3 regions of the Saccharothrix sp. DSM 118769 genome follow, and region 2 is predicted to be linked to each of the others. Evidence: riboswitches for the same ligand, from Rfam matches in the RefSeq annotation. Region 2 holds a riboswitch; each other region holds the start of a gene.
What was found. Region 2 has a riboswitch for glycine ahead of gcvP (aminomethyl-transferring glycine dehydrogenase). Riboswitches for the same ligand answer to the same signal wherever they lie in the genome.

Region 1 (7,795 bases), 1.0 Mb from region 2:
CCGGGTGAAGGCGACCGGCACGTGGCGCGGCGAGGAGCGCTGGTTCGAGGCGGAGTTCCCGAACCCGTGCGTCATGCACGCCGAGACCGGCCCCGTGTTCGACTTCTGAGCCCGGCGCACCCGTGGAGGGGCCCACGACACCGCCGCCGAAGTCGTGGGCCCCTCCACCGATGACGCTAGGGAGTGCACCGGCGAACGGTCAACAAAGTTCACAGTGGTGAAACAGGGCCGGATCAGCCCTGCTCGTGGCCGGTTCCCACCCCGTCCCCCTTGACGGCCTGGGACACTCGACGGCATGGCAGACCTGTCGGGGGTCAGGGTCGCCGCCCTCCCCCTCCTGTGCTCCGGCGTCGTGTCGCTAGCACCGGGGTGGACCGGGCACTGGCCGGTGGCGTTGGCCCTGACCGTCCTGGCCGCCACCTGGCGGCCGGGCGCGGTGGGCGCCGGCGTCTCCGCCGTCCTGGCCGCCACCGCCCTCACCGCCGCCGTGCTGCCCACCGAACTCCCGACCCTGCTCGCCCCGGCGCCGGCCGTCGTGCTCGGGCTCGTCCTGCTGGCCGCCGCCGCGGTCCTGTGGCGACGCCTCGACCTGGGCGTCGCCGCCCTGGCCCCCGCCGTGGCGGGCACGACCGCGCTCGCCCAGGCGCTCCCCGCCACCGCCCCGCTGGTCCTGGTCTCGGTGGTGCTGCTCGGCCTGGCGGCGGCGTCGGGCGACAACCTCCTGGCCTCGGCGGCGACGGCCTACGCGGTCGCCACGTGCCTGACCGGTGCCCTGCTCCTGCCGGCGGCCGTGCCCGCGGTGGTGGCGTTCGCGGGCGCGGCGGGCGCGGTGCGGCGGCACGTAGCCTCTCGGCATGAGCATCCACGACATCCCCGTGCGCACCCTCTCGGGTGAGGGGTCCAGCCTGGGCGAGCACGCGGGCAAGGCGCTGCTGGTGGTCAACGTGGCGTCGAAGTGCGGCCTGACGCCGCAGTACAAGGGCCTGGAGCGGCTCCAGGAGCGGTACGCGGACCGCGGCTTCTCGGTCGTCGGCTTCCCGTGCAACCAGTTCATGGGCCAGGAGCCGGGCACCGCGGAGGAGATCGCCACCTTCTGCTCGACGACCTACGGCGTCACCTTCCCGCTGTACGAGAAGATCGACGTCAACGGCCCCTCGCGGCACCCGGTGTACGCCGAGCTGACCCCCACCGAGGACGCCGACGGCAAGGCCGGGGACGTGCAGTGGAACTTCGAGAAGTTCCTGCTGTCCCCGACGGGCGAAGTGGTCGCCCGCTTCCGCCCGGCCACCGACCCCGAGGCCGACGAGGTCGTGCAGGCGATCGAGGCCACCCTGCCCTGACCACCGCCGCCGCCGCGGGTCCTCACCCGCGGCGGCGCGGCCGGGTCAGCACTCGACGACGTTCACGGCCAGGCCGCCCCGGGCCGTTTCCTTGTACTTGTGGTTCATTCCCGCAACGGACTGACCAGCACGAACGACGAGACGAAAGCGGGGAAATGGCAGACACGCCGCGCCATTCGGTCAGCGTCGCCGGAATCGTCGTCAACGACTCAGGACAGGTGCTCGTCATCCGCCGCAGGGACAACGGCCACTGGGAGCCACCGGGTGGAGTGCTCGAACTCGCCGAAACGTTCGAGGAAGGCGTCAGGCGTGAAGTCCTGGAGGAGACCGGCATCTCGATTCAAGTCGAGCACTTGTCCGGCGTCTACAAGAACATGAAGCGCGGCATCGTCGCCTTGGTCTACCGCTGCACCCCACTCGGCACACCCAGTAGCACGACGGACGAAGCCACCGCGGTCCGCTGGGTGACACTGGACGAAGTACGCGAAGCGATGGCACCGGCCTACGCGGTACGGGTCACCGACGCGTTCGAACCCACATCGCACACTCGCGCTCATGACGGCGTGAACCTGCTGTGACCCAACCACGGCCTGTCGACCACGAGGCCGCGTCACCGCCGAGCAAGCGCCGGGTGTTCAAGGTCGCCTTCGACCTGCGGGACGAGAGCGCATCGGAGTTCACGACCGCGCTGTCCACGGAGAGGATGTGGACGGAGAAGACAACCACGCAGGTGGTCGTACAGGTGCGCAGCATCCCGTTCTTCGTTCGGGGTGTGGCCTTCGGCGATACCGTGCGGGTCCGAGCCGATCACGACCGACGAGAACTGGTCTTCGAAGAACTGCTCACGAGGTCTGGACACTCCACCATTCGGATCAGCATTCCCAGCCAAAACGCAGCAGTCCCGGTAGAAGACGCCTTGCAGCGGCTCGGCTGCTCATGGGAGACCATTTCCGCAGGTATGTCGTGGGCCGTTGACGTCCCACCCGAGGTGGACTACTCGTCAGCAAGGACCGCGCTTCTCCTGGTGGTCGCGAAGGCGGGAGCAGTGCTTGAAGAAGCTTCGGTAGCAGCAGGACATCACAGCAACAACGATCGGTAAACCGATCCCACAGCCTGCACATCCCGCCGGGTGGCAAGCGTTGGCACTGCCGAATCCAGCTGTACGGGATCAAGGCGCGCCGGCTGCGGAAGCATGTCCCCAGGCAGTCCTCAGCGGCAGCAGTCGGGACGATCGCGGTCGCGCGGCTGGACCGGGCTGGGCTCGGCGGTCGACTGCCGCGGCGGCTCCGCCGCCTTGCCACCGGGAGTGGTTGTGCCGCAACGAGGACCAGGCCCACGACGCGCGACGGTCCCCACCCCGCGCTACCGAGGTGGGGACCGTCGCGTTCGGACCAAGATCAGGCCGTCTCCAGGCCGTGGGACGTCGGGTACCAGCGAGAACCACCGAGCAACGATGGAAGTCATTCGCGCTGGTCAGACGCCGGTCATCAGCACTCGATGACGTTCACCGCCAGGCCGCCCCGAGCGGTCTCCTTGTACTTGTGGTGCATGTCCTTCCCCGTCTCCCGCATGGTCTTGATGACCTTGTCCAGGGACACGAAGTGCGACCCGTCGCCCCGCAGTGCCATGCGCGCCGCCGTGATGGCCTTGATCGACGCCAGCGCGTTGCGCTCGATGCACGGGATCTGCACGAGCCCGCCGATCGGGTCGCAGGTCAGCCCGAGGTTGTGCTCCATCGCGATCTCGGCCGCGTTCTCGACCTGCTCCGGCGTGCCGCCGAGCACCTCCGCCAGACCGCCGGCGGCCATGGAGCAGGCCGAGCCGACCTCGCCCTGGCAGCCGACCTCGGCGCCGGAGATCGACGCGTTCTCCTTGAACAGCACGCCGATCGCGCCCGCCGTGAGCAGGAACCGCACCACGCCGTCGTCGGACGCGCCCGGCACGAACCTCGCGTAGTAGTGCAGCACCGCGGGCACGATGCCGGCCGCGCCGTTGGTGGGGGCGGTGACGACGCGACCGCCCGCGGCGTTCTCCTCGTTCACCGCCAGCGCGAACAGGGTCACCCAGTCCATCACCCGCAGCGGGTCGGTGGCGTAGTGCTCGGCGGCCAGCCGGGACCTCATCTCGGCCGCCCGCCGCCGCACCTTGAGGCCGCCGGGCAGTTCGCCGGTCTCCGTGCAGCCGTGCTCCACGCACTCCTGCATGACCTGCCAGATGTGGAGCAGGCCGGACCGGATCTCCTCCTCCGACCGCCACGACCGCTCGTTGTCCAGCATCAGGCCGCTGATCGGCAGCCCGGTCTCCCGGGTCCGCGCGAGCAGCTCGTCCCCGCTGCGGAACGGGTGCGCGACCGGCGTGCTGTCCGGCTTGATCCGGTCGGTGCCGGACGCGGTCTCGTCGACCACGAACCCGCCGCCCACCGAGTAGTAGACGGCCGAGTCGACCGGCGACGACCCGGAGAACGCCTCGAAGCGCATCCCGTTGGGGTGCAGCGGCAACGACTTGCGCCGGTGCATGACGAGGTCGGTGTCCTCGGTGAACGCGATCTCGTGGACGCCGCCGAGCCGCAACCGCCCGGTCGCCCGGACCTCCTCGACCCGCGCGGACGCCGCCACCGGGTCGACCTCCTCGGGCTTGTGGCCCTCCAGGCCGAGCAGGACGGCCTTCGGGCTGCCGTGCCCGTGGCCGGTTGCTCCGAGTGACCCGAACAGCTCCACGTGCACTCGGTCGACTGAACTCGTTCGTGCACCCAGGCGGTCCACGAACATCGTCGCCGCGCGCATCGGCCCGACCGTGTGCGAACTCGACGGACCGATGCCCACGGAGAACAGGTCGAACACGCTGATCGCCACGGATCAGCCCTCGGTCAGTTCCGCGTACTTCGCGGCGGTCAGCAGCCCGGTGGCGTCCTCGACGGCCACCTTGAACAGCCAGCCGCCGCCGTACGGGTCGTTGTTGATCAACGACGGGTCGTCGACCGCCGCCGTGTTGACCTCCACGACCTCGCCGCTGACCGGCGCGTACAGGTCGCTCACCGACTTGGTGGACTCCAGCTCGCCGCACACCTCGCCGGACGCGACCCGCGTGCCGACGGCGGGCAGCTCGACGAACACGACGTCGCCCAGCGACTCGGTCGCGTACGAGGTGATCCCGACCGACACGGGCTCCCGGGTGCCCGGCGCCCAGTCGACCCACTCGTGCTCGGGCGTGTACAGCAGGTTCTCCGGAAAGGTCACGTCAGCGCTCCCTGGTGGTGAAGGTCCACCCCCACTCTGTCCTGGGACCTGAGAGCTTCGCCGCGCGCGCGGCTTGCACCGTGGGTGCGCCCCCTCGGACGAGGGTGCGCTTTCCAGAGTCGCCTCACCGCGCGCGGTTCTCGCTGCCTGAGAGTGTGCGGGGGACTTGCTCCTTCGGCGCCTCGAACGAACGAGGTCTCTCCCGCGCGGGTTCCGGCGCCGTCGAGGCGCCGCGGCCGATGTTCAGTTGGGTGACCCGCACGCTAGGTGCCGGCCCGGACGGGTGTCAACGCGCCGCACGACTTGTTCCGCCGGCACAACCGGACCCGTCCTCCTTGGTTCCGCGCGCACGATGACACCGCGCCCCGGGTACCCGACCTTTGGCGAACACGACAGCCGAAGGAGCCCACCGTGCGGATCGCAGTCCCCCGGGAGATCAAGAACCACGAGTACCGCGTCGCGCTGACCCCGGCGGGCGCCCACGAGCTGGCGTCACGCGGTCACGAGGTGTTCGTCGAGGCCGGCGCGGGCCTCGGCTCGGCGATCACGGACGAGGAGTACGCGGCCGCGGGCGCCAAGGTGCTCGCCGGGGCCGACGACGTGTGGTCCGAGGGCGAGCTGGTGCTCAAGGTCAAGGAGCCGGTCGCCGAGGAGTACCCGCGGCTGCGCGAGGGCCAGGTCCTGTTCACCTACCTGCACCTGGCCGCCGACCGGCCGCTGACCGAGGCGCTGCTGGCCTCCGGCACCACGGCCATCGCCTACGAGACCGTGCAGACCCCGAACGGCGCCCTGCCGCTGCTCGCGCCGATGTCCGAGGTCGCGGGTCGCCTCGCGCCGCAGGTGGGCGCGTTCTCGCTGATGAAGCCGTCCGGCGGCCGGGGCGTGCTGCCCGGCGGCGTGCCCGGCGTGCACCCGGCGCGCGTGGTCGTGATCGGCGGCGGCGTGGCGGGCCTGAACGCGGCCGTGATCGCCGCGGGCATGGGCGCGGACGTGGAGATCCTGGACACCAACGTCGACCGGCTGCGACACATCGATGCCCTCTACCAGGGCCGCCTGCGCACCGTCACGTCGAACCGGTACGCGGTCGAGCAGGCCGTGCGCGAGGCCGACCTGGTCATCGGCGCGGTGCTGGTGCCCGGCGCGAAGGCGCCGAAGCTCGTGACCAACGAGCTGGTCGCCGACATGAAGCCCGGTTCGGTGCTGGTGGACATCGCGATCGACCAGGGCGGCTGCTTCGCCGACTCCCGGCCGACCACGCACGCCGACCCGACCTACCAGGTGCACGACTCGGTGTTCTACTGCGTCGCGAACATGCCCGGCGCGGTGCCGCGCACCTCGACCTACGCGCTGACCAACGTGACCCTGCCGCACGCGGTCGCGCTGGCCGACCGGGGCTGGCGGGAGGCGCTGCGCGCGGACGCGTCGCTGGCGCTCGGCCTCAACACCCACGCGGGCCTGCTGACCAACGCGCCGGTGGCCGAGGCGCACGACCTGGCGTTCACCGCGCCCGAGATCTGATCCGGAAAACAGAGGGGGCCCCGCTCACGTGCTGTGAGCGGGGCCCTCGTCGTACGAGGCGGCCCGCTCAACCAGCCTGGGGGTCACTGGGAGCGGGCCGCGTCCCAATGTTAGCGGGGAACCGGGCTCCCTGCCCAGCGGGCCCACCGGTCCGGCCCACATCACACGCCCCGCCGGCCACGCGGAGTTGCCGACGTTCAAGCTAATGAGTGAATTACCCGGGTAACGGGTAAGTCACGACGCCGTGCCGGCCGATGCACAGGACGGGACCCCCGCCGCTACGCAACGGGGTCGTCCGCTCGTGCGGCTCCCCCGCCGCGCCCCACCCCGTCCCCTCGCGATCGGAGTGCCGATGGCCGAACCACAGGGCTGGATCGACTGCCACGACCCCTTCGGGAGGGACCGGTCCATGACCGTCCTCGTCGAGGACGACCGCGTCCTCCTGGTCGCCCCGCCCGGCGAGTCGGCGGTGATGTCGGTCACGCAGACCCGCAGGCTGCACCACCTGCTCGCCCAAGCCGCCGACAGGATGTGAGCGCGTGGACGAGGCGCTCCGGGCCGCCGTGCTGCGCCGGCTGGCCCTGCTCGACGAGGCCGTCGAGCGGGACGAGGCCGACGCGCTGGTGCCGCTCGCCCGGGCCGAGATCCACCGCCTGGCCGACGGTTGGCGGCTGCTGCTGACCCTGCACCAGCCCGATCCGGACGGCCGCTGCGGCGCGTGCCCCGGCGTGCTGCGGCACAAGAAGTGGCCGTGCCAGGTGTGGACGATGGCCCACCAACACCTCATCGGCGAGGGCCTGCCGCACCGGGAACGCCGCCGGCCGCTGCGCCCGCTGCTCCGTTCGCACGACGCGGAGACGACCACCGAGATGCCGGCGGTGGTGTCGAAACCGCGACACGCCCTCCCCGAGTGACCCTCCTAGGGCAGGATGACGCCCGGTAGGAGTATTCCGGGAGGGACGCGTGCACGACGGCAGTGGCCGCATCGTGGTGCAGAACTTGACCAAGCAGTTCGGTCCGGTCGCAGCGGTGCAGAACTTGAGCTTCACGGTGGAACCCGGTTCGGTTACCGGCTTCCTCGGTCCCAACGGCGCGGGCAAGACGACGACGCTGCGCATGCTCCTCGGGCTGGTGACGCCCACGGCGGGCACCGGTCTGATCAACGGCAGGCCGTTCCACCAGCTCGGCAACCCCGGGCGGGTCGTGGGCGCGGTGCTGGAGGCGCAGGGCTTCCACCCCAAGCGCACCGCGCGCAACCACCTGCGCGTGTACGCGGCGGCGATCGGCGTGCCCGACTCGCGCGCCGACCAGGTGCTCCAGCTGGTGGGCCTGGGCGCGGCGGGCGACCGCCGGGCGGGCGGGTTCTCGCTGGGCATGAAGCAGCGGCTGGCACTGGCCACCGCGCTGCTCGGCGACCCGCAGATCCTCGTGCTCGACGAGCCGGCCAACGGCCTCGACCCGGAGGGCATCGCCTGGCTGCGGACGTTCCTCCAGTCGTTCGCCCGCAGCGGTCGGACCGTGCTGATCTCCAGCCACCTGCTGGCCGAGGTCGAGCAGACCGTCGACCAGGTGGTCATCGTCAGCCGGGGCCAGACCATGTACTACGGGCCGCTGGACAACCTGCGCGACCAGCAGCAGGCCCGCGTGCTCGTGCAGCCGTCGGACGCCGCCGGCCTGGTCGCCGCGCTCCGCGAGGACGGC
Region 2 (7,795 bases):
ACGCCGACGCGGCGCAGATCGCCTCGACCGTGCGCGCCCTGGCCGACCACGGCCTGGACGCGCGCCGGCTGCGCCCGTTCCGGAGCGCGGCGGACGTCGTCGTGACCGCCGCGCAGCAGGGCCGTGCCGACGAAGTCACCGCGCTTTCGGTAACGCTGCACACACTCCTCGTGAAGACCGGATTGCGGGACGTCGCAGGTGGCCGTGTTTCGTCGAGGTGAACGCGTGTCCGCATCGTGATGCGAAGCGGTCGGGCCGTTGCGCACGGAGCCCGCTTGGCGGGTAGCGTCGAATCCGTACGTGGGGCATTCTCGTTGGTAGCGGGGACGCCAGAATTTCAGCGCGCTGAGGGAGGCGAGACCCGATGAGCGAGATGCGCGTCGTCGGTGTGCGGGTGGAACTGCCCGCCAACCAGCCGATCCTGTTGCTGCGCGAAACCGAGGGTGAGCGGTACCTGCCGATCTGGATCGGATCGGTCGAGGCCACGGCGATCGCGCTGGAGCAGCAGGGTGTCCGGCCTGCCCGGCCGTTGACGCACGACCTGCTCAAGGACGTCATCGGCGCCCTCGGTCGGCAGCTCGAACAGGTTCGGATCACCGACCTCCAGGAAGGCACCTACTTCGCCGAGCTGGTGTTCGACGGTGACGTGCGCGTCTCCGCCCGGCCCAGCGACTCGGTGGCGCTCGCGCTGCGGATCGGCGTGCCGATCCACGCGGAGGAGTCCGTGCTCGCGGAGGCCGGGTTGATCATCCCGGACGAGCAGGAGGACGAGGTCGAGAAGTTCCGGGAGTTCCTGGACTCGATCTCGCCCGAGGACTTCCGGGGCGCGGACACCTAGGTCGACCCGTCGCGCGGGCCGCTCCGGCGGTTCTGGCGCGCGGAGCGGTGGAGCTGCCGGACGGCCGCGGTGACGTCCGGTTTCGCGTTTCCGGGGCGTTCTCCCGGTGCCGCGGGCGGCGCGGTCGCCGTGCCGGTGGCGTGACCGGTCGAATGCCCGTCGCCGGTGGGCGGGGGAACGCGGTCGCGGTGCCGTGGGAATCGTCGAACAACCGCTCGGAACGCTTCGCAGGGGTCCCCGCCGAGGGGACCCCTGCTTTGATTTTGCCGGCTGTCACCGACGCCGCGCGATGACCGATCCGCTGCCTGTGGACAACTGCTTCGCCGGTGTCGGGCACGGCTTGGTGGTGCCCGGTTCGGCGGTGGTGGCCGGTTCGGCGGTGGCGCCTGGTTCGGCGGTGGTGGCCGTGACCGCGTTGGCCGCAGCCGTGGTGGTGCTCATCCGGTCTTGGTGCTGTCCGGGGCGCCCGCACCGAGCCGCACCGCGCCGCGCCGCCGGCACGGCACCGGGTTCCGCGCTCACCGCCGCCCCCGCGACCGGCTGTCCGCGTTTACCCCACCGGTGACACCTGCGAGGGGCCGCGCCGCCGGCCCCGCGCCGGGACGGGCCCCTCGCAGGCGTGTGCGGTGAGTTGTGGATCAACCCTCCGTGCCACCCCCTGGTGTCACACCTTCGGATTACACAACGTCAGCGTTCTTCAGCTAAACGATCACTAAACGTCACCCAAATGGCTTACGACGAGGGTATCTCTCAACCTCAACCTCAGCTTGAGACAAGACACGCTCAGCGCGTCGCGTTGACCTGCCCCCTAGGCGGTCTTACCGTCGAGCTCAGGTGAATTGCCACGGTGTGATTCGGGCACCGGGGCGGCTTCACGTTGGTCGCCGGTCGTCGTGACCGGACCGAGGGGAGGCAGGCGTGGTCGAGGAAGCGCCCATCCGGGCGGGAACCGGAGAACAGGGTGAACTGTTCCCGGACTCCTCGCTGCCGGACGAACTCGTCGGGTACCGCGGCCCCGCCGCGTGCCAGATCGCGGGAATCACCTACCGCCAGCTCGACTACTGGGCACGCACGGAGCTGGTCAACCCGACCATAAGGAGTGCGCACGGCTCCGGCAGCCAGCGGCTCTACTCGTTCAAGGACATCCTCGTCCTGAAGGTCGTCAAAAGGCTCCTGGACACCGGCGTCTCGCTCCAGAACATCCGGGTCGCGGTCGACCACCTGCGCCGCCGCGGCGTGCAGGACCTGGCCCGGATCACGTTGTTCAGCGACGGCACCACGGTCTACGAGTGCACCTCGCCCGAGGAGGTCGTCGACCTGCTCCAGGGCGGTCAGGGCGTGTTCGGCATCGCGGTCAGCGGCGCCATGCGGGAGATCAGCGGCACGATCCACGAGTTCCCCGCCGAACGGGCCGACGGCGCCGAGGTCGTGGGGCCGTCCGACGACGAGCTGTCCCGCCGCCGCCGCACCCGCGCCATCGGCTGAGCCCCCCCGCGCACCCGGACCGCCGACCGCGGGCGACCGGCGGTCGACAACCGACGACGACTCGGCCCGCGGCGGGCCCACGGGTAGCGGTGCGCGGGTACCCACCTCCGCGGCGGGCAAACCGGTGAGATCCACGTCGCGCCGGCGGTACCGGCGGCACCCCCGCCGGGTACGATTCGCGAGCAGTCGCTTTATCCCGTGCGGGAGAGTCCGAGCCAGTCTCGGCGCCGAAGGAGCAAATCCTCCCCGGAACCTCTCAGGCGCAAGGACCGCGCGGGTGAGACGCCTCTGGAAAGCGGGTCGGGCAACCGACCCCGCCGACGGTGCAAGCCCGGTCGAGCAGTCCGGGTGAAGCTCTCAGGCGCCCGGCGCCGGGCAGAAGACAGAGGGGGAGGGCAACGGCCGGAGTGTGCCCGTAGCCCTGGAGGCGCCTTTATGACGCAGGACCGCATCCCCCTCGCCGCTCTCGAGCACGGCACCCCGTTCGCCGACCGGCACGTGGGCCCGCGGCCCGCCGAGCTGGCCCGCATCCTCGACGTCATCGGCGTCGGCTCCCTGGAGGAACTGGCGCAGCGCGCCGTGCCCGACTCGATCCGCGAGCGCGACCTGGTGCTGGACCTGCCCGCGCCCGCCACCGAGACCGAGGCGCTGGCCGAGCTGCGCGCGCTGGCCTCCCGCAACCGGCCGATGACGCAGATGATCGGCCTCGGCTACTACGGCACGACCACCCCGCCGGTGATCCGCCGCAACGTGCTGGAGAGCCCCGCCTGGTACACCGCGTACACGCCGTACCAGCCCGAGATCTCCCAGGGCCGCCTCGAAGCCCTCCTCAACTTCCAGACGGTGGTCGGCGACCTCACCGGCCTGCCGCTGGCCAACGCGTCCATGCTGGACGAGTCCACCGCCGCCGCCGAGGGCATGACGCTCGTGCGCCGGGCGGGCAGGTCCAAGTCCGCCAGGTTCGTCGTGGACGCCGACACGCTGCCGCAGACCCTCGCCGTCATCGAGACCCGCGCCGAGCCGCTGGGCATCGAGGTCGTCGTCGCCGACCTGTCGCAGGGCCTGGAGGGCCTCGGCCTGGGCGGCGACTTCTTCGGCGTGCTGCTGTCCTACCCCGGCGCGTCCGGCGTGGTCCGCGACCACGAGGCCCTGATCGCCGAGGTGCACAAGGCGGGCGCGCAGGCCGTCGTCGCCGCCGACCTGCTGGCGCTGACGCTGCTGCGCCCGCCCGGCGAGATCGGCGCGGACGTCGTCGTCGGCACCACCCAGCGCTTCGGCGTGCCCGTCGGGTTCGGCGGGCCGCACGCCGGCTACATGGCCGTCCGGCAGGGCCTGGAGCGGCAGCTGCCCGGCCGGCTCGTCGGCGTGTCCGTCGACGCGGACGGCTCGCTCGCCTACCGCCTCGCGCTCCAGACCCGCGAGCAGCACATCCGCCGCGAGAAGGCCACCAGCAACATCTGCACCGCGCAGGTCCTGCTGGCCGTCATGGCCTCCATGTACGCCGTCTACCACGGCCCCGAGGGCCTGAAGGCCATCGCGACCCGCGCGCACCGGATGGCCACGGTGCTCGCCGCCGGGCTGTGCGAGGCGGGCGTCGAGGTCGTGCACGGCGAGTTCTTCGACACCGTCCGGGCGCGCGTGGAGGGCCGGGCGGCCGAGGTCGTCGCCGCCGCCCGCGAGCTGGGCGTCAACCTGTGGCGGGTCGACGAGGACGTCGTGTCGATCGCGTGCGACGAGACCACCACCCGCGAGCACCTGCACCTGGTGTGGCGGGCGTTCGGCGTGACCGTCCCCGACGTGGACGCCCTGGACGCCGACACCGCCGACGGCATCCCCGCCGACCTGCGCCGCACCACCGACTACCTGACCCACCCGGTGTTCCACTCGCACCGCTCGGAGACCGCGCTGCTGCGCTACCTGCGGTCGCTGTCGGACAAGGACGTCGCGCTCGACCGCAGCATGATCCCGCTCGGGTCGTGCACGATGAAGCTCAACGCCACGGCCGAGATGGAACCCGTCACCTGGCCCGAGTTCGCCGAGCTGCACCCGTTCGCGCCCGTCGAGGACGCCGCCGGCCTGCTCTCCATCGTCTCCGACCTGGAGCGGTGGCTGGCCGAGGTCACCGGGTACGACGCGGTGTCGCTCCAGCCGAACGCGGGCAGCCAGGGCGAGTTCGCGGGCCTGCTCGCGATCCGCGCCTACCACCGCGCGAACGGGAACGCGCACCGCGACGTGTGCCTCATCCCGTCCAGCGCGCACGGCACCAACGCCGCGTCCGCCGTCATGGCCGGGATGCGCGTCGTGGTCGTGAAGTGCGACGAGCGCGGCAACGTGGACCTCGACCACCTGAGGTCGACGGTCGAGGCGCACCGCGACGACCTCGCCGCCATCATGATCACCTACCCGTCGACGCACGGCGTGTACGAGGACACCGTGCGCGAGGTGTGCGGGCTGGTGCACGACGCGGGCGGCCAGGTGTACGTCGACGGCGCGAACCTCAACGCGCTCATCGGCCTCGCCCAGTACGGCAAGTTCGGGTCGGACGTGTCGCACCTGAACCTGCACAAGACGTTCTGCATCCCGCACGGCGGCGGCGGTCCCGGCGTCGGCCCGATCGGCGTGCGCTCGCACCTCGCGCCGTTCCTGCCGAACCACCCGCTCCAGCCCACCGCGGGCCCGGCGACCGGCGTGGGGCCGATCAGCGGCGCCCCGTGGGGCTCGGCGTCGATCCTGCCCATCTCGTGGGCCTACGTGCGGATGATGGGCGGCGACGGCCTGCGCCGCGCGACCCTGACCGCCGTGGCCGCCGCGAACTACGTGGCGCGTCGCCTGGACGAGCACTTCCCGGTGCTCTACACCGGCGAGGGCGGCTTCGTGGCCCACGAGTGCATCCTCGACCTGCGGCCCATCACGAAGGCGACCGGCGTGACCGTGGACGACGTGGCCAAGCGCCTCGCCGACTACGGCCTGCACGCGCCGACCATGTCGTTCCCGGTCGCCGGCACCCTCATGGTCGAGCCGACCGAGAGCGAGGACCTGGCCGAGATCGACCGGTTCATCGACGCCATGATCGCGATCAGGCACGAGATCGACCGCGTCGGCTCGGGCGAGTGGCCGGTCGACGACAACCCGCTGCGCAACGCGCCCCACACCGCCGCCTCCATCGCCGCGGAGTGGGACCACCCGTACAGCCGGGAGACCGCCGTGTTCCCCGCGGGCAGCGCCGCGCCGAAGACCTGGCCCCCGGTGCGCCGCATCGACGGCGCCAAGGGCGACCGCAACCTGGTCTGCTCCTGCCCGCCGGTCTCCGCCTACGGCGGCTGACCCGGGTCCCTTCTCCGGGTGGGGGGATCGGACCGAACCCCCGATCCCCCCACCCGCCCCCTGCCGGCGCCTTTCCCCCCTGCCGGCACTTACCGTTCTACCGCCTCGCGCGTTGTCCGGCTTCGGGCGGCGCCGACGCACGACAAACGCCGGACAACGGCCGTCGGGTCGGGTCGCGCGGGCCGCGCGGCCGGAAGACGATGACGGACCCATGGCGTCTTGCTACGGTTTCACGTGCGAGGAAGTCCTCGCACGTGAAGGAGCACGATGACGGGTCCGACCGGTGACGAGCCGGTCGAGGCGCTGGCAGCGCCCGCCACCCCGACCACCGACCCGGAGCGCCCGCGATGACCCCCGACACCCTGACCTGGCCGGCCGCCGTGCTCGCCCTCGGCGTGCTGTCCCTCGCCCTGGTCCTCGTGCTGTTCCTGCTCAACAGCCTCATCGAGGTGCGCAAGGCGAAGATCGGCGCGGACCGGGCCGACGACCTGCGCCGGCTCGTGCACCGCTACGAGCAACTGGCCGAGGGCACCCTCGACGCGCAGCAGCGCGCCGCGGCGGACCTCGCCGACCTGCGCGCCCGCACCGCGTCCGTCGAGAACACCGCCGGAACCGCGGAGTGACCGCGGAGGCCGTCGTGCGGGACAGGTCCGGTGCGCGCGGTCGGGTGGCGGGCGGGTGCTCGACGGTCAGGTGGTGGACAGGAGCTGGCCCAGGGCGGCGTCGACGGTGCGGCCGTCCTCCACCACCGACAGGGTGCCGCCGGTCGAACGGGCCAGTTCGCCCAGCGGGCCGCGCTCGGGGTCCGGGCCGATCGCGATGACGCTCACCGACACGTCCTTGCCCGGCTGCTTCGCGGCGGCCAGCCGGCCGGTCAGCTCGTCGAACGACAGCCCGCCGTCGTTCGCGCCGTCCGTGATGACCACGATCCGGTTGAGCTTGCCCGCCTCGTGGTCGCGCACCCGCTGCTCGTAGAGCGCCAGCAGGCTCGTGTACAGCTGCGTCGCGCTCTGCGGCCGCAAGCGGGCCACGCCGTCCAGCAGCGCCTGCCGCTGACCGGCGACCGCGCCGGTGGGCACCAGCTCCCGGTACGGCTTGTCGCCGTCGAGCCCGGCGGAGAACTCCCACAGCCCGAGCGACCCCGACACCGACCGGGTGACCTGCCCGGACAGCGCCTGCCTGACCCAGTCCACCCGGCTGCGGCCGTCGCCGCCGGGTTCCTCCATCGACTTGGACGTGTCCACCAGCACGGTGACGACCTGGCCGTCGTCGGCGGTCGCCCACGCGGCCGAGATCTGCTGGGTGGTGCCGGCGTCGGCGGGGGTGAGCGCCTCGGTGACCGCCGCCCACCGCACGCCCGGCGACGGCTTGGGCCGCTCGGTCGTGGACCCCACCCGCAGGCCGGCCCGCGCCAGGGTGGCCTGCTGCGCGTCCTCGTGCAGGAACTCGCGGAACGCCTGCGCCGCGCGCACCTGCGCCTCGCCGACCCAGTCGCCCGCCAGCGGCACGAACGGGAAGTCCGCCACCGGCGTCGGACCGCCCGCGGCCACCCCGTACAGCGGCTTCAACGGCGCCGCGCCGTTGTCCTTGCCCGTGTTGTGCCGGTACAGGTCCACCTCGAACACCGGCACCGCGCTGTACCCGACCGCGTTCACGGCCTGCTCGTCGGCCAGCAGGTTCAGCGCCTCCCACGTGCCCGCGGGCGTCTCGGCGGGCGTGGACGAGGCCAACCGGCTCATCGTCGACCTCACCGGGTCCAGCGCCAGCATCTCCGTGGTGACCGGGCCCTTGCCGTCCGGGCTCGCGCCCGCCAGCGCCGACTGCACCGCCATCGCGGTGGCCGCGTTGGTCGCCGGGTCGGGCATGGCCACCGAGAACCGGCCCCACTCGGGCTTGCCGAACCGGCCCCAGCCGTCGGCGGCGCCGGCCAGGTCGGGCAGGTCGGTCCACCGGAACGCGGGACCGGACTGGAGCGCCTGCGCGGCGTCCTCGTGCAGCGCCAGCAGCACCGGGCTCGTCGCGATCGACTCGGGCGCGGCGCCGAGCAGCGCGGCGTCCTGCGCGCCCAGGCGGTCGGCCCACAGCGTCGAGTCGGTGACCCACGCGTGCGGGCGCTCGCCCAGCTCCGCCGCGTCCCAGCCCTGGGTG
Region 3 (7,795 bases), 280 kb from region 2:
CCCGGAGGGTCAGGCCGCGCCCGCGCCGTCGGGTCCCCGGGTCAGCCTGGTGGGCAAGAGCGTGCCCAAGATGGGCGACGTCGTGCAGGACGGCGACGGCCGCACGCTGTACCGGTTCGACAAGGACACCGCGAAGCCCGCGAAGTCCAACTGCGAGGACCAGTGCGCGGTGACGTGGCCGCCGCTGCTGTCCAACGGCGACGCGCCCGCGTTGCAGGGCGTCGACCCGGCGCTCGTGTCGACGGTCGAGCGCGCCGACGGTTCGAAGCAGGTCACCCTCGACGGCTGGCCGCTCTACACCTACGCGAAGGACGAGGCCCCGGGCCAGTGGAAGGGCCAGGGCGTGGGCGGCACCTGGTTCGTGGTGCAGCCCAACGGGAAGCGCAACGTCGAGTGCCTCCCGCCGGGGGTGACCGCTCCCGGCGTGTGACCCGGAGGTCCACTGCGGAACGCCCTGATCCCCCGGCCCGGGGTTGGCCGGGGGATCAGGGCGTGGTGCAGCGGTCCTCAGAGGACGCGCGCGGCCTCGTCGAAGTCCAGGCGCGGGTTGCGGGGCCGGTAGCCGGACTCGTCGGCGTGGCCGATGTTGACGACCACCAGCGGCTGCTGCGCCGTGCCGGCCAGGAACTCCGCGCGCACGCCCTCGGCGTCGAACCCGCTCATCGGGCCCGCGGCGAGGCCGGCGGCGCGCACGCCCACGATGAAGTAGCCGACCTGGAGCAGGGCGTTGGTGCGGGCCATCCCGGCGCGGGCGGTGTCGTCGGCGAACGCCTGCCGGGCGTTGGGGAAGTGCGGGAACGTCTTCGCCATGTGCTCGGGGAAGTCGGCGTCGGCGCTCAGCACGGCCACCACGGGCGCGGTGCGCGTCTTCTCGCGGTTGCCCTCGGCCATGTGCGGGGCCAGGCGTTCCTTGGCCTCCTCCGAGCGCAGGAACAGCACCCGCAGCGGCTGGCTGTTCATCGCCGTCGGACCCCACTTGACCAGCTCGTGGACCTGGCGCAGCTGCTCGTCGGTCACCGGCTCGGCGGTGAACGCGTTGGCCGTGCGGGCCTCGCGGAACAGCAGGTCCTGGGCGTCGGCGGACAGCGCGAGGGAGTCGAGGGTCGCGGTCATGGGTCCTTCTTCCGGTTGTCCCGTGCGTCGTGCACACGGGACAACCGGTTGAAGGCTCAACTTATTTCAGGCGGTGGCCGCGCTCACAGGCTCGGGTAGAGCGGGTGCTTGGCCGCCAGCACCTCGACGCGCGACCGCAGGTCCGCCAGGTCGGGCGACGGCTGGAGCGCGGCGGCGATGATCTCGGCCACCTCGGCGAAGTCCGCCGCGCCGAAGCCGCGGGTGGCCAGCGCGGGCGTGCCGACGCGCAGGCCGGAGGTCACCATCGGCGGGCGCGGGTCGTTCGGCACCGCGTTGCGGTTGACCGTGATGCCCACCTCGTGCAGCCGGTCCTCGGCCTGCTTGCCGTCCAGCTCGGACGCCACCAGGTCGACCAGCACCAGGTGCACGTCGGTGCCGCCGGTGAGCACCTTCACGCCCGCCGCCGCCGCGTCGGGCCGCGACAGGCGCTCGGCGAGGATCTTCGCGCCCTCGACGGTGCGCCGCTGCCGGTCGGCGAACTCGGGCGACGCGGCGTGCTTGAACGCCACCGCCTTGCCCGCGATCACGTGCTCCAGCGGACCGCCCTGCTGACCGGGGAACACCGCCGAGTTGATCTTCTTGGCGAGGTCGGCCTCGTTGGTCAGGATCACGCCGCCGCGCGGGCCGCCGAGCGTCTTGTGCGTGGTCGTCGTCACGACGTGCGCGTGCGGCACCGGGCTCGGGTGCAGGCCCGCCGCCACCAGGCCGGCGAAGTGCGCCATGTCGACCATCAGGTACGCGCCCACCGAGTCGGCGATGCGGCGGAACTCGGCGAAGTCCAGCTGCCGCGGGTAGGCCGACCAGCCCGCCACGATCAGCTTCGGCTTCGCCTCCTGCGCCAGCCGCTCGACCTCGGCCATGTCGACCCGGCCGTCGGCCTCCGACACGTGGTAGGGCACGACGTTGTAGAGCTTGCCGGAGAAGTTGATCCGCATGCCGTGCGTCAGGTGCCCGCCGTGCGCCAGGTCCAGGCCCAGGATCGTGTCGCCCGGCTGGAGCAGGGCGAACATCGCGCACGCGTTGGCCTGCGCGCCCGAGTGCGGCTGCACGTTGGCGAAGCCCGCCCCGAACAGCCCCTTGACCCGCTCGATCGCCAGCCGCTCGATGACGTCGACGTTCTCGCAGCCGCCGTAGTAGCGCCGGCCGGGGTAGCCCTCGGCGTACTTGTTCGTCAGCACCGAGCCCTGCGCCTGGAGCACCGACACCGGCGTGAAGTTCTCCGAGGCGATCATCTCCAGCGTGCTCTGCTGCCGGTGCAGCTCGGCGGCGACGGCGTCCGCGACCTCCGGGTCGAACTCCGCGAGGGAGGTGTTGAAGTGCTCGGACATGGGATCTCTCTCCTAGTCAGCTCGGGCGGTCAGCTCGGGCGCTTGTAGAACGGCAGCGCGACGACCTCGACGGGCTCGCGCTTGCCGCGGACGTCGACGGACAGCTCGGTGCCGGGCTCGGCGTGCCCCTCGGCCACGTAGGCCATGGCCACCGAGTAGCCCAGGGTCGGCGACAGCGCGCCGCTGGTCACCTCGCCGATCGGGGTGCCCCCCGCGTCCAGCACGGGGTAGCCGTGCCGGGGGGCGCGGCGGGAGGTGGTCTTCAGGCCGACGAGGACCTGGCGCACGCCCTCGGCCGCGGTGGCGGCCAGGGCGTCGCGGCCGACGAAGTCGCCCGGCTTGTCGAGCTTCACCACGCGGCCCAGGTTGGCGTGGAACGGGGTGCGGTCCCGGCCCAGCTCGTTGCCGTACAGCGGCATCCCGGCCTCCAGGCGCAGGGTGTCGCGGCAGCCGAGCCCGGCGGGCCTGAGGTCGTGCTCCCGGCCGGCCTCCAGCAGCGCCCGCCACACGTGCGCGGCGTCGTCCGGGGCGGTGAACAGCTCGAAGCCGTCCTCGCCGGTGTAGCCGGTGCGGGCGAGCAGCACGGGCCTGCCCGCCACCTCGGTCGGGTAGGAGGCGTAGTACTTCACCCCGGCCAGGTCGGTCGGGGTGAGGCCGGCCAGGATCTCGGTGGACCGCGGCCCCTGCACGGCGAGCAGCGCGTAGTCGGTGGAGCGGTCCTCGACGGTGGTGTCGAAGCCCTTCGCCCGCTCGACCAGCGCCTCGAACACGACGGCCGCGTTGGACGCGTTGGCCACGACCAGGTACTCCTGGTCACCCGTGCGGTAGACGATCAGGTCGTCGACGACGCCGCCGTCGGCCTCGCAGATCATCGTGTACCGGGCGCGTCCCACGCCGATCGCCGACGCGTGGCCGACCAGGGCGTGGTCCAGCGCGGCGCCCGCACCCGGCCCGGTCAGCACGATCTCGCCCATGTGCGTCAGGTCGAACAGGCCCGCCGAGGTGCGCACCGCGCGGTGCTCGGCCAGCTCGCTGTCGTAGCGCAGCGGCATCCGCCAGCCCGCGAAGTCGGTGAACAGTGCGCCCAGGGCCTCGTGCTCGGCGTGCAGGGGCGTGCGTCGGCTTTCCATCAGGCGGGGTCCTCCCAGGGTGCGGGCATGCCGGTAGCGCCGACCGGTCGGGTCGGCGGGCACGGGTGAAGGGTGACACGGTCCATCGGAGACTCCTCGTCGAAGAAGCCTCCCCCTCTGTCATGAGCCTGAGAGCTTCGCCGCTGCCGGTGAGCGGCTTGCACCGTGGGCGAGGCGCACCGGGTGCGCCTGCTTTCCAGAGTTGCCTTCGTCGGGCGGTAGCTGTGCCTGAGAGATTCCGGGGAGGAGTTGCTCCTTCGGCGCCCCGACTGGTGGGGACTCTCCCGCGCGACATCGACGGCCGTGTTCAGTTGGTACCGCCAGACGCTAGATGTGCCTGGTGGCCGGGGTCAACCCGCCGCGTCACAGGGCTTTCTCGGCCCGGACGCTCTCCACGACCTTGCGCTCGGCGTAGAACGACACGAACGGGACGGTGCCGGCCAGCAGGACGAGCACCGTGGCCTTGATCGACCAGCGCGCCTTGAGGGCGAGGTCGACGGTGAGCACCAGGTAGATGGCGTAGAGGAAGCCGTGGACGGGGCCGACGACCCTCATCATGGTCTCGGTGCCGCCCGCGTACTTGGCGATCATGGCGACCACGAGCAGCAGCAGGCCGACGCCGACCACGTAAGCCATGAACCGGAACCTGGTCAACGCGCCGCTCATCGCCCTACCCTCACCTCACCGCTGGTCCCGCGCGTGGAGCTGGGCGAGCATGCGGTTGTAGGCCGCCAACTCGTCGTCCTCGTCGTCGCGCGCGGGTGTTCCGACGGGGTCAACGGTAACGACCGGCGCCGGCGGCTCGGCCACCGGCTCCCGGGTACCCCCGTCGGGGGTGACCTCGGTCTCCCCGGCGGTCCCCTCGGCCCGGCGCTGGGCGTCCAGCCTGCGGATGCGCCACACCATGAACGCCGGGAACAGGCCGAACAGGGGCCACTGGAACACGTAGCCGAGGTTCTGGAACGTGCCGCCCGCCTGGGAGAAGCGCTCCCACTGCCAGTAGGCGAGACCGCAGCACACGACCAGCGCGGCCACGCAGACAGCGGCGATGGCGACGCGCTTGGGGGTGATGAGGCCGTGCACACCTCAAGGGTACTTCGCGGGAGCTGAGAGCCCCCTCGGGCCGGGGCTCCCCACGCGGGAGCCCGCCCCTCACGGGCGTTGGGCCCCTCGACCTCAGGAGCCCGCCCGACTCTTCGTCGATCCGGACTAGGCGACGCCGTCCCGGCGTTGCCTCTGCAACCTGGCCACGCACCAGGCTGCCGCACTGCCCCGACGCAGGTGCTGGAGCACCGTCATCGGGCCGAGACGACGACCGAGGTCGGCGGGCGTGAGCCCGGCCGCCCGGTAGTCCAGAGCGCGCTGGTCCAACGGGCTGATGCCCGCGTCCCACCACAGCTCCGCCTCCGACAGGTCACCCACCAGCTGCCAGTAGCTGGCGGCGGCGGCGAGCAGGGGTTCGGGCACCTCGGGCGCCCTCTTCCGCATCGCCGCCACGTAGGCGGGGTCCGCGGACTCGACCCTCATCAGGCCGCGGTTCCCGCCGTTCGCCCGCTGCACCGGGATCCCCGGGGACGGCGGGGCTTCCGCGAGCCACGCGTCCTTGATCCGGTTCACCTCCTGCAGCTCGGCGTCGTCCGAGCGCTCAGCCGCCCACTGCCGCAGCAGCTCGTCGACTCCCGAGTCCTCGACCATTCTGCCTCCTCGTCGGTCGAAGATCAGCCAATGCAGCGCACCGTATTAGCGGGTACCGACAACCGCTAGACCCTGGTTTGCCAAAAACCCTGTTACCAGCGCGTTATAGCCCTCATTCCACCCGTACGGTGCAACGTCGAGGAGTCAAAGTCACCGTGGGTGACCGCATTGAGCGGAGCCGCGGCGGGGTGCGCTAGGCGAAGAGGCTGCGGACGAAGGTGATGATCGACTCGGCGCCCGACTGGAGCCAGCCGAGGGCGGTCTTCACCGCGTCGGCCGATTCGTTGGGCTGGGTGACGAGCAGGAACAGCACCAGCGCGACCGCCGCCAGCGTCACCACCTTCTTGACGTTCACTGATCGGTCTCCGTCCGTTCACGAGGCAGGGGCCGACGGACGCCGTGCCCGTCGCGTCACCCGACATGCTCCACCATTCACCCGGACGATGAACGCGCAACCCTCCGACGTCCCCCGACTGGGGGTAGCGGCGCCCACGCAACCACGCCTGGGCAGTGGCCACTGTCACCTGATCGGACTATCAAGGGGACCAGTGGTCCCGCCGATCACCTAGTTACGGGCACTCGCCCACCCCCCTGGCACGGACACCGAGGTCGAGCGACACCGTCACACCCGCACAGCACATCACCTGATTGCGCCGAAGCACGCACCGAGCGTGACAAAGGCCGATGTCGGCCGCCGGCAATTCCCAGCACCTCTTCCGGTGATTTCTCGCGTTCATTTTCCGGCCACCCGCGTGCGCGGGCCGAACGGCGCGTCGAACGCCCCGGAGAAGCGGGGTCATCCCCCTCAGGCGACCACGCCCGCCGCGCGCAGCGCCGCCACCTCGTCCTCGGCCAGGCCCAGCTCGGCCAGCACCTCGTCGGTGTGCTCGCCGCCCGCCGGCGGCGCGGTCGGCACGCCCGCCGGGGTCCGGTCGAACCGCGGCGCGGGCGCGGGCTGGGCCACCCCCGCGACCTCGACGAACGTGCCGCGCTCCGCGTTGTGCCCGTACCCCGGGGCCTCGCCGGGCGCGAGCACGGGGGCCAGGCACGCGTCCGTCCCCTCCGCCAGCGCCGCCCACTCGTCGCGCGGGCGGGTGGCGACGGCGGCGGCGATGCGGGAGCGCAGCTCCGGCCAGTTGGCCGGGTCGTGGCGGCTGGGCGCGTCCTCCAGCCCCAGCAGGGCGAGCAGCTCGGCGTAGAACTTCTCCTCCAGCGCGCCGACGCTCACGTACCGCCCGTCCGCGGCCTCGTACACGTCGTAGAACGGCGCCCCGCCGTCCAGCAGGTTCTCCCCCCGCCCGCCGGACCACGCGCCCGCCGACGACATGCCGTGCAGGAACGTCGTCAGCAGCGCCGCGCCGTCGACCATCGCCGCGTCCACGACCTGCCCGCGCCCCGACCGCTCCCGCTCGTAGAGCGCCGCCAGCAGGCCCAGCGCCAGCAGCAGCCCGCCGCCGCCGAAGTCGCCGACGAGGTTCAGCGGCACGGTCGGCGGCTGCCCGGGCCGGCCGATCGGCTCCAGCGCGCCGGCCACGGCGATGTAGTTGATGTCGTGCCCGGCGCGGTCGGCCAGCGGGCCGGACCGGCCCCAGCCGGTCATCCGCCCGTAGACGAGCCGGGGGTTGCGGGCCAGGCACTGCGCCGGCCCGATGCCCAGCCGCTCGGTGACGCCGGGCCGGAAGCCCTCGACCAGCACGTCGGACCCCGCGACGAGCCGCAGCACCAGCTCCGCGCCCTCGGGCCGCCGGACGTCCACGCCGATCGAGCGGCGACCGCGGCCGAGCGGGTCGCCGGGCACGGCGGGCGCGCCGGACACCCGGTCGACGCGCACCACGGACGCGCCCAGGTCGGCCAGCACCATGCAGCCGAACGGCGCGGGCGCGAGGCCGGCCAGCTCGACGACCTTCAGCCCTTCCAGGGGTCCCGGCATGTCAGAGCGACCTCGCGATGATTTCCTTCATGATCTCGTTCGTCCCGCCGTAGATCTTCTGCACGCGCGCGTCCGCCCACGCGCGCGCGATCGGGTACTCGGTCATGTAGCCGTAGCCGCCGAACAGCTGCACGCACTCGTCCACGACCCGGCACAGCCGCTCGGTCGACCACCACTTGGCCATGGCCGCGGTGGGCACGTCCAGCTCGCCCGCGAGGTGCGCCTGCACGCACTCGTCGACGAACGCCCTGGTCACGCGGGCCTCGGTGGCGCACTCGGCGAGCGTGAACCGGGTGTTCTGGAACTTGATCAGCTCCCGCCCGAACGCGGTGCGGTCCTTGACGTAGTCGAGGGTGAGGGCGACGGCGGCCTCGATGCCCGCGACGGAGGCGACCGCGATGATCAGCCGCTCCTGCGGGAGCTGCTGCATGAGCTGGATGAAGCCCTGCCCCTCGCCGGTGCCCAGCAGGTTGTCGGCGGGCACGCGGACGTCGTCGAAGAACAGCTCGGCGGTGTCCTGGCCCTTCATGCCGACTTTGTCGAGCACCCGGCCGCGGCGGAAGCCCGGCGCGTCGGCG

Region 1: linked by a shared signal. The riboswitch ahead of gcvH (glycine cleavage system protein GcvH) and the one ahead of gcvP (aminomethyl-transferring glycine dehydrogenase) in region 2 are both predicted to bind glycine.
Region 3: linked by a shared signal. The riboswitch ahead of gcvT (glycine cleavage system aminomethyltransferase GcvT) and the one ahead of gcvP (aminomethyl-transferring glycine dehydrogenase) in region 2 are both predicted to bind glycine.

The regions. Positions count from the first base shown of each region.
Region 1 covers NZ_CP193627.1:8,784,950-8,792,744, forward strand. Annotated here, with positions in the region: gene ACRAKJ_RS37350 (SSI family serine proteinase inhibitor) at 1-109, shown strand, start outside; gene ACRAKJ_RS37355 (hypothetical protein) at 296-895, shown strand; gene ACRAKJ_RS37360 (glutathione peroxidase) at 855-1,340, shown strand; gene ACRAKJ_RS37365 (NUDIX hydrolase) at 1,496-1,918, shown strand; gene ACRAKJ_RS37370 (DUF4265 domain-containing protein) at 1,972-2,439, shown strand; gene ACRAKJ_RS37375 (L-serine ammonia-lyase) at 2,828-4,192, opposite strand; gene gcvH (glycine cleavage system protein GcvH) at 4,196-4,576, opposite strand; glycine riboswitch at 4,701-4,791, opposite strand; gene ald (alanine dehydrogenase) at 4,988-6,094, shown strand; gene ACRAKJ_RS37390 (hypothetical protein) at 6,447-6,629, shown strand; gene ACRAKJ_RS37395 (hypothetical protein) at 6,634-7,008, shown strand; gene ACRAKJ_RS37400 (ATP-binding cassette domain-containing protein) at 7,058-7,795, shown strand, end outside.
Region 2 covers NZ_CP193627.1:7,783,043-7,790,837, reverse strand. Annotated here, with positions in the region: gene ftsR (transcriptional regulator FtsR) at 1-221, shown strand, start outside; gene ACRAKJ_RS32640 (bifunctional nuclease family protein) at 365-838, shown strand; gene ACRAKJ_RS32635 (hypothetical protein) at 1,112-1,279, opposite strand; gene ACRAKJ_RS32630 (MerR family transcriptional regulator) at 1,757-2,323, shown strand; glycine riboswitch at 2,515-2,605, shown strand; gene gcvP (aminomethyl-transferring glycine dehydrogenase) at 2,759-5,647, shown strand; gene ACRAKJ_RS32620 (hypothetical protein) at 5,995-6,270, shown strand; gene ACRAKJ_RS32615 (substrate-binding domain-containing protein) at 6,337-7,795, opposite strand, start outside.
Region 3 covers NZ_CP193627.1:8,065,407-8,073,201, forward strand. Annotated here, with positions in the region: gene ACRAKJ_RS33940 (COG4315 family predicted lipoprotein) at 1-430, shown strand, start outside; gene ACRAKJ_RS33945 (malonic semialdehyde reductase) at 508-1,113, opposite strand; gene glyA (serine hydroxymethyltransferase) at 1,197-2,462, opposite strand; gene gcvT (glycine cleavage system aminomethyltransferase GcvT) at 2,492-3,592, opposite strand; glycine riboswitch at 3,703-3,797, opposite strand; glycine riboswitch at 3,799-3,889, opposite strand; gene ACRAKJ_RS33960 (DUF3817 domain-containing protein) at 3,956-4,258, opposite strand; gene ACRAKJ_RS33965 (hypothetical protein) at 4,274-4,675, opposite strand; gene ACRAKJ_RS33970 (helix-turn-helix transcriptional regulator) at 4,802-5,287, opposite strand; gene ACRAKJ_RS33975 (hypothetical protein) at 5,481-5,642, opposite strand; gene ACRAKJ_RS33980 (CoA transferase) at 6,093-7,217, opposite strand; gene ACRAKJ_RS33985 (acyl-CoA dehydrogenase family protein) at 7,219-7,795, opposite strand, start outside.